Regions from separate parts of the Hylemonella sp. GW821-FHT12C09 genome, predicted to be linked through region 1. Evidence: riboswitches for the same ligand, from Rfam matches in the RefSeq annotation. Region 1 holds a riboswitch; the other holds the start of a gene.

What was found. Region 1 has a riboswitch for S-adenosylhomocysteine ahead of metH (methionine synthase). Riboswitches for the same ligand answer to the same signal wherever they lie in the genome.
Region 2: linked by a shared signal. The riboswitch ahead of ahcY (adenosylhomocysteinase) and the one ahead of metH (methionine synthase) in region 1 are both predicted to bind S-adenosylhomocysteine.

What each region holds. Positions count from the first base shown of each region.
Region 1 covers NZ_JBXAQQ010000006.1:201,768-206,181, forward strand. The annotation lists gene AC1RRP_RS11990 (TerC family protein) at 1-706, shown strand, start outside; gene AC1RRP_RS11995 (RNA methyltransferase) at 743-1,801, shown strand; S-adenosyl-L-homocysteine riboswitch at 1,857-1,927, shown strand; gene metH (methionine synthase) at 1,975-4,414, shown strand, end outside.
Region 2 covers NZ_JBXAQQ010000004.1:199,533-203,946, reverse strand. The annotation lists gene metF (methylenetetrahydrofolate reductase [NAD(P)H]) at 1-403, opposite strand, end outside; gene AC1RRP_RS08890 (TlyA family RNA methyltransferase) at 414-1,172, opposite strand; gene ahcY (adenosylhomocysteinase) at 1,172-2,602, opposite strand; S-adenosyl-L-homocysteine riboswitch at 2,676-2,780, opposite strand; gene AC1RRP_RS08880 (NAD(P)H-dependent flavin oxidoreductase) at 2,824-3,858, opposite strand; gene AC1RRP_RS08875 (hypothetical protein) at 3,877-4,341, opposite strand.

The DNA of each region.
Region 1 (4,414 bases):
CCTGGCGGTCGACAACATCTTCGTTTTCCTGATGATCTTCACCTACTTCGCGGTGCCTCCGGCCTACCAGAAGCGGGTGCTGATGATCGGCATCATCGGGGCCATCGTGCTGCGCACGGTGATGATCCTGGTCGGCAGCTGGCTGCTGACGCAGTTCCACTGGATCCTCTACGTCTTCGGCGGTTTCCTGGTGCTTACCGGCATCAAGATGTGGTGGGCCGCCGGCAAGGAAGGCAGCCTGGACGACAACCCGGCGCTCAAGCTGCTGCGCCGCCTGATGCCGGTGAGCAAGGGCTTCGACGGAGAGAAGTTCTGGACCGTTGAAAACGGCAAACGCATCGCCACCCCGCTGCTGATGGTGGTGGCGCTGGTGGGACTGACCGACGTGATCTTTGCGGTGGACTCGATCCCGGCCATCTTCGCGATCACGCAGGATCCCTTCATCGTGCTAACGAGCAATGTGTTCGCCATCCTGGGCCTGCGTGCCATGTTCTTCCTGCTGCAGGCCGTGGCCGGCCGCTTCCACCTGCTGAACTACGGGCTGGCCGTGATCCTGGTCTTCATCGGGACGAAGATGATGCTGATCGACGTCTACAAGATCCCCGTGGCGCTTTCGCTGGCCGTGGTGGTGGGCATCCTGATCGTGACCATGGTCTGGAGCGTGCGAACGTCTTCCAGGCAGCCGGCGGACAAACGGGTAAGCTAAGCCCGCGGGCCCGGTCGGGGCCTGAAGCCCTTAGCCATGCAGATCGAAGAACTGCGCCGACGCCTGCGGGCGCTCGGTGCCAACCCCCGTCACGAGCACCGCGTGCTGCGCCTGTGGTCGCAGGCCTTGCCGCAGGACCACGGCAGCCGGCCGATCGAGAATTTCCTGCCGACCACGCTGCGCAGCGCCTTGCCGGCGCTTGAGCGCGAACTGACCGGCCTGACCACGCTGGTCTCCGAGCATCCGGGGGAGGACGGCTCGCACCGCCTGGTGGTGGCCCTGGCGGATGGCCAGCTGGTCGAGAGCGTGCTGCTGCCGCCCGGGCGCACCCCGGCCCTGTGCGTCTCCACCCAGGTCGGCTGCGCCGTGGGCTGCGTGTTCTGCATGACCGGCACGACCGGGCTGATCCGGCAGCTGGGCAGCGCCGAGATCGTGGCCCAGGTGGTGCTGGCGCGCACCCGCCAGCCGGTCAAGCGCGTGGTGTTCATGGGCATGGGCGAACCGGCCCATAACCTGGACAACGTGCTCGAGGCCATCGACCTGCTGGGCACGGCGGGCAATATCGGGCACAAGAACCTGGTCTTCTCGACGGTCGGCGACCCCCGCGTCTTCGAGGCCTTGCCGCTGGGGCGTGTGAAGCCCGCGCTGGCGCTTTCGCTGCACAGCACGCGCGCCGACCTGCGCGCCCAGCTGCTGCCGCGTGCGCCGCGCATTTCACCGGAAGAGCTGATCGAGGCCGGTGAGGCCTATGCACGTGCCAGCGGCTATCCGATCCAGTACCAATGGACCCTGCTGGCGGGCATCAACGACGGCGAGGAAGAAGTCGAAGGCCTGGTGCGGCTGCTGCACGGCAAGCACGCCATCCTCAACCTGATTCCCTACAACACGGTCGAAGGCCTGCCGTACCAACGGCCAGATCCCGAGCGGGCGCTCGCGTTGGCGCGCCGCTTGCATCAGCTCGGCATCCTGACCAAGCTGCGCCAGTCGGCGGGGCAGGACGTCGACGGCGGTTGTGGCCAGCTGCGCGCGCGGGCCGTGCAGGACAGGAGCGCACAGGCGCGTCGGGTGATTCCGGTGCAGGCGGTCCAGGGCTGAGGCTCATTCAGTACACACGAATGGCGTGGGGGTGCAATACCCCTTAAAATCGGTGCCATCCAAGGAGCGTTGCAGCAGCACAGACCGTGTTGTCAGGCTTGGATGTCCCAACGACGCTCACCTGCCATGGATCTTTTCAGGTGAGCCGCATGTCCGATATTTCCGTTCCCCCCATGAAGCTGTCCGGCCTGGAGCCGGTGCACATCGGCGCCGACAGCCTTTTCGTCAACATCGGTGAGCGCACCAATGTCACCGGTTCCAAGGCCTTCGCGCGTTTGATCCTCAACGGCCAGTTCGAGGAGGCGCTGGCGGTAGCGCGCCAGCAGGTGGAAAACGGCGCCCAGGTGATCGACATCAATATGGACGAGGCCATGCTCGACAGCCAGGCCGCCATGGTGCGTTTCCTGAACCTGATCGCCAGCGAACCCGATATTGCCCGCGTGCCCATCATGATCGACAGCTCCAAGTGGAGCGTGATCGAGGCCGGCCTGCGCTGCATCCAGGGCAAGGGCATCGTGAACTCCATCTCCATGAAGGAGGGGGTGGAAGAGTTCAAGCGCCAGGCGCGCCTCGTCAAGCGTTACGGCGCGGCCACCGTGGTGATGGCCTTCGATGAAAAAGGCCAGGCCGACACCTATGCGCGCAAGATCGAGATCTGCGAACGCGCCTACCGCATCCTGGTTGACGAGGTCGATTTCCCGCCCGAGGACATCATCTTCGACCCCAATATCTTCGCCATCGCCACCGGCATCGAGGAGCACAACAACTACGCGGTGGACTTCATCGAGGCCACGCGCTGGATCAAGCATCACCTGCCCGGTGCCAAGGTCAGCGGCGGCGTGTCCAACGTGTCCTTCAGCTTCCGCGGCAACGACCCGGTGCGCGAGGCCATCCACACGGTCTTCCTGTACCACGCCATCAAGGCCGGCATGGACATGGGCATCGTCAACGCGGGGATGGTGGGGGTCTACGACGACCTGGAGCCCGCCTTGCGTGAGCGCGTGGAAGACGTGGTGCTGAATCGCCGGCCCGATGCCGGTGAGCGCCTGGTGGAGATCGCCGAGACCGCCAAGGGCGCGGCCAAGGACGACAGCAAGAAGAACGAATGGCGCAACGGCACCGTGGCGCAGCGTCTGTCGCATGCGCTGGTGCATGGCATCACCGACCACATCACCACCGACACCGAAGAAGCCTACCAGGCCATCGTGGCCAAGGGCGGCCGCCCGCTGCACGTGATCGAGGGCCCGCTGATGGACGGCATGAACATCGTGGGCGACCTGTTCGGCGCCGGCAAGATGTTCCTGCCCCAGGTGGTCAAGAGCGCGCGTGTCATGAAGCAGGCCGTGGCCCACCTCATTCCCTATATCGAGGAAGAAAAGCGCCAGCAGCAGGCCGCCGGCCAGGACGTGCGGGCCAAGGGCAAGATCGTGATCGCCACGGTCAAGGGCGACGTGCACGACATCGGCAAGAACATCGTCACCGTGGTCCTGCAGTGCAACAACTTCGAGGTCATCAACATGGGCGTCATGGTGCCCTGCCACGAGATCCTGGCCATGGCCAAGGTCGAGGGGGCGGACATCGTGGGCCTGTCGGGCCTCATCACGCCCAGCCTGGAAGAGATGCAGTACGTGGCGGCCGAGATGCAGAAGGACGAACACTTCCGCATCAGGAAGATCCCCTTGCTGATCGGCGGTGCCACCACCAGCCGCGTGCACACGGCCGTGAAGATTGCGCCGCACTACGAAGGACCGGTGGTCTACGTCCCCGACGCCTCGCGCAGCGTGAGCGTGGCCCAGGGCCTGCTGAGCGACCAGGCCGCGCAGTACATCGCCGAACTCAACACCGATTACGACAAGGTACGCCAGCAGCACGCCAACAAGAAGCAGACACCGCTGTGGTCGCTGGACAAGGTGCGCGCCAACAAGACGCCGATCGTCTGGGACGGTTATGCGCCGACGAAGCCGAAATTCATCGGCCGGCGCGTGTTCAAGAACTTCGACCTGGCCGAGCTGGCCAAGTACATCGACTGGGGCCCCTTCTTCCAGACCTGGGACCTGGCCGGCCCCTTCCCGGCCATCCTCAAGGACGAGGTCGTGGGCGCGGAGGCGCAGCGGGTCTTCTCCGACGGCAAGCGCATGCTGCAGCGCCTGATCGAAGGCCGCTGGCTCACGGCCAACGCCGTGCTGGGCCTGTACCCGGCCAACAGCGTGAACGACGATGACATAGAGCTCTACACCGACGAGAGCCGCTATAACGTGGCCCTCACCTGGTACGGCCTGCGCCAGCAGACCGAGAAGCAGGTGGTGGACGGTGTCATGCGGCCGAGCCGCTGCCTGGCCGACTTCGTCGCGCCCAAGGGAACAGCGGCAGACTACGTGGGCGTGTTTGCGGTGACGGCCGGCATCGGCGTGGAGAAGAAGGAGAAGTACTTCATGGACGACCATGACGACTACTCCGCCATCATGCTCAAGGCCCTGGCCGACCGCCTGGCCGAGGCGTACGCCGAATGCCTGCACCACCGCGTGCGCACCGACCTCTGGGGCTATGCCGCGGGTGAGCAGCTCGGCAACGAGGACATGATCGCCGAGAAGTACCAGGGCATCCGTCCGGCGC
Region 2 (4,414 bases), on a different contig from region 1:
CCTCGACGTGGAAGTGGTCGCCGGTCTCGGCGCGGATGAAAGCCACCAGGTCGCTGGCGTACTGGAACTCGCCGCCGGCACCGTAGCCGCTGGGCAGGTCACCACGCAGCGTGACCAGGCGCTTCACGCCCATGGCCTTCAGGGTGGCCAGGTTCTCGCGCATGGTGGCCTGGGTGGCACCGATGCAGGAGATGTGCGAGGCCGCGTCCATGCCCTCGGCGAGGATCTCGCGCACCGCGGCAAACGTGCCTTCCTGGGTGGAGCCACCGGCCCCGTAGGTGACCGAGCAGAACTCGGGCTTCAAGGCCTTGAGCTGCTGACGCACGGCGCGCAGCTTCTCGACACCTTCGGGCGTCTTGGGCGGAAAGAACTCAATGCTCAGGGGCAGCTGTTGCAGGCTCATCGGGGCCTCTTCACTTGATGGCGTGGATGAAAAATTCGCGGTTGCCGTCGCCGCCCTCGATGGGCGAGTCGAACCAGTCCTGCACCGCCAGGTCCAGGGCGGAGCAGGCATCGCGCAGGCGTTGCTCGATCAGCGGGTACAAGGCGGTGTCGCGCACGATGCCGCCCTTGCCCACCTGGCCCGGCTGCAGCTCGAACTGCGGCTTGACCAGCATCAGCAGGTGGCCGCCGGACTTGAGCAGCGGCACGACGGCCGGCAGCACCAGGGTCTGCGAGATGAAGGACAGGTCGCCCACCAGCAGGTCGAAACCGGCCTCGAGCACCTCGTCATCGGCCAGGGCCTCGGCGATCGCCTCCGGGTCACGCGCATTGACCTTCTCGATGCAAAGCACGCGGGGATCGTCGCGCAGGCTGGCGTGCAGTTGCGCCTGGCCGACGTCCAGCCCCACCACCCGTGCGGCACCGGCCTGCAGCAGGCAGTCCGTGAAGCCGCCGGTGGACTGGCCGACATCCAGACAGGTGCGCCCCTGCACCGACAGACCGACGCGCTTGAGCGCGGCCTCCAGCTTGAGGCCGCCGCGCGAGACATAGCGCGCTTCGGCGTCGTCGAGCAGGCGCAGCTGCGCATCGTCGGGCACCTCGTCGCCGTTCTTGACGACGCGTTTCCACGCCTCGCCCTGCAGCCACTCGACGCCACCCGCGATCAGGCGCTGGGCCTGGGAGCGGGTGCTGGCGAGCTGGCGCTGGACCAGCAGTTGGTCAACACGCATCAATAACGATACGTATCCGGCTTGTACGGGCCTTGCTTCGGCACGCCGATGTAGGCGGCCTGCTCGTCGCTCAGCTCGGTCAGCATGGCGCCGACCTTCTTCAGGTGCAGACGTGCCACCTTCTCGTCCAGGTGCTTGGGCAGCACGTAGACCTTGCCGGCCTCGTAGTAGTCGCTGTGCGTGAACAGCTCGATCTGGGCAATGGTCTGGTTGGCGAAGGAGGAGCTCATCACGAAGCTCGGGTGGCCCGTGCCGCAGCCCAGGTTCACCAGGCGGCCCTTGGCCAGCAGGATGATGCGCTTGCCGTCCGGGAAGATCACATGGTCCACCTGGGGCTTGATCTCTTCCCATTTGCATTTGGCTTCGATCGCAGCCACGTCGATCTCGTTGTCGAAGTGACCGATGTTGCAGACGATGGCCTGGTCCTTCATCTGGGCCATGTGCTCATAGGTGATGACGCTCTTGTTGCCCGTGGAGGTCACGAAAATGTCGGCCTTGTCGGCGGCGTATTCCATGGTCACGACCTTGTAGCCTTCCATGGCAGCCTGCAGGGCGTTGATGGGGTCGATCTCGGTCACCCAGACCTGGGCGCTCAGGGCGCGCAGGGCCTGGGCCGAGCCCTTGCCCACGTCGCCGTAGCCGGCCACACAGGCCACCTTGCCGGCGATCATGACGTCGGTGGCGCGCTTGATACCGTCCACCAGCGACTCGCGGCAGCCATACAGATTGTCGAACTTGCTCTTGGTCACCGAGTCGTTCACGTTGATGGCACGGAACATCAGGCTGCCCTTGGCGGACATTTCCTTGAGGCGGTGCACGCCGGTGGTGGTCTCTTCGGTCACGCCGATGATCTTGGCGCCCTTGCGGCTGTACCAGGTCGGGTCCACGGCCAGCTTGGCCTTGATGGCGGCGAACAGCTCGCGCTCTTCCTCGCTCTTGGGGTTGGCGATCAGCGCGGCATCCTTCTCGGCGTTCTTGCCCAGGTGCATCAGCAGCGTGGCGTCACCACCGTCGTCCAGGATCATGTTCGGGCCTTCGCCTTCCGAGCCCTTGGGGCCGAAGTCGAAGATGCGGTGGGTGTAGTCCCAGTAGTCCTTCAGGGTCTCGCCCTTGTAGGCGAACACGGGCGTGCCCTTGGCCACCAGGGCGGCAGCGGCGTGGTCTTGCGTGGAGTAGATGTTGCACGAGGCCCAGCGCACTTCGGCGCCCAGGGCTTCCAGCGTTTCCACCAGCACGGCGGTCTGGATGGTCATGTGCAGGGAGCCGGTGATGCGCGCGCCCTTCAGGGGCTTCTTGGCCGCGAATTCTTCGCGGATGGCCATCAGGCCAGGCATCTCGGTTTCGGCGATCCTGATTTCCTTGCGGCCCCAGTCGGCAAGCGACATGTCGGCAACAACGTAATCCTGGGCGGGTTTGAGAACAGCACTCATGGTGGACTCCAATTCAAAGCGAGGTTGAACGCCACCGGATGCGCAGAGAGAGCGGACTCACCTCCCCGCAAACGGTGGGTGAGCGCAGTTGGAAGGCAGGGCATGCCGCCCTGGGTTCCGAGCCTAACCCGTCGGCCTGGTGAAACAGGCGGGACGAGCCGCAACGCTCCTCGGAAAGGCGTGATTATACGGAGCCTGGCGCTTTTGTGCAGCCCCGTCGGTCAGGACCCGGCCAGCTCGCGCGTGAGCTGTGCCGCCGGCACGGGACGGCACCCACTGGTGTTTTGCCCAGCCCAGAGGGGAGAAAAGTCCCCGCTGCCCGCAGCTTCCGCCCTGGCACGCAGTGGGGCCACCGCCGCCGTGGCCAGCGGGAAAGCCGGCGCCAGGGCGTTCATCGGGCCCTGCTCGCGCATCAACCGGGTCAGGATGCCACGCGCCGGACGTCCGGTGTACAGATTAGTGAGGGCCGTATGGGTGGCCGCAGGGCTCTGCAGGGCAGCCCGGTGCACGGCGCTGGTGGTGGCCTCGGGGCACAGCAGGTAGGCCGTGCCCACCTGCACGCCAGCGGCGCCCAGCGCCAGGGCGGCCCGCACACCCGCTGCGTCGCTGATGCCACCGGCGGCCACCACCGGTACCTGCACCGCACGCACGACCTGCGGCAGCAGCGCGAAGGTGCCGAGCTGGGTGCTCAGGTCATCGCTCAGGAACATGCCGCGGTGGCCGCCGGCCTCCAGCCCCTGGGCGATGATCACGTCCACGCCGCGGGCTTCCAGCCAGCGCGCCTCGTCCACCGTGGTCGCCGAAGAGATGACTTTGGCGCCCCAGCTGCGCAGGCGCGCCAGCAGAGCTTCATCGGGCAGGCCGAAATGGAAACTCACCACCGGCGGCTTGAATTCGGCCAGCAGTTCAGCCGTAGCAGCATCAAAAGGCAGGCGACCGGGCCCCGCGGACAGGGTGGCCGGGTCGACATCGAACTCACGGTAGTAATGGGCCAGGTTTTGTCGCCACAGCGCCTCGCGCGTCGGGTCGGGCGCAGGCGGGCGATGGCAGAAGAAATTGACGTTGTAGGGCTTGTCGGTCTGGGCGCGAATCTTGTCCAGCTCGGCCCGCATCGCATCCGGCCCCAGCATGGCGCAGGGCAAGGAACCCAGCCCCCCGGCATTGGACACCGCAATGGCCAGCGCACTGCCCTGCACACCGGCCATGGGCGCCTGGACCAGGGGGAGTTCGATCCCCAACAGCTCTTGCAGACCCATGCTCGTCTGGCCCCGGCTTCAGCGTGCCTTGCCCATGGCTTCGGCGATGCGCTTCTGATCGATGTACTTGCCCAGATCGGCCATATTGGCAGCGACGTTCGGGTTGGAGAACAGCTCGCGCGCGGCCACCTGGCCCAACACCTGAAAGCTCGAACCGATGGTCTGCGGGCCTTCGTACTGGACAGCCTGCTGAACTTCGGTGCGGCAGGAATCGGCCAGCAGTTTCTCGAAGATCTTGGCCGTGTTGCGGGTCATCTCGGCGCGCTGCGCTGGCGTGACGGACGAGATGTCGGCCACCTCGGGATGCAGCGCCACGGCGGCAAAGATCCATTTCACCAGGGTCCGCTTTTCCGCGTCGCCGGTGGAGCGCACCAGGCACTTGGACAGGTCATCCGAATAAGGGCCGGCGTTGGCGGGCACGCTGCCGAGCACGCTGGCCACGGCCAGCGCGGCGATCCACATCTTTTTGCCAGGATTCATCATGACAGCAGGTCCTTCTCCAGTGTTCAGCGCCAGTGCGCCGGTGCGCCCGGCAAACCGGTGCCGGCGTCATCGA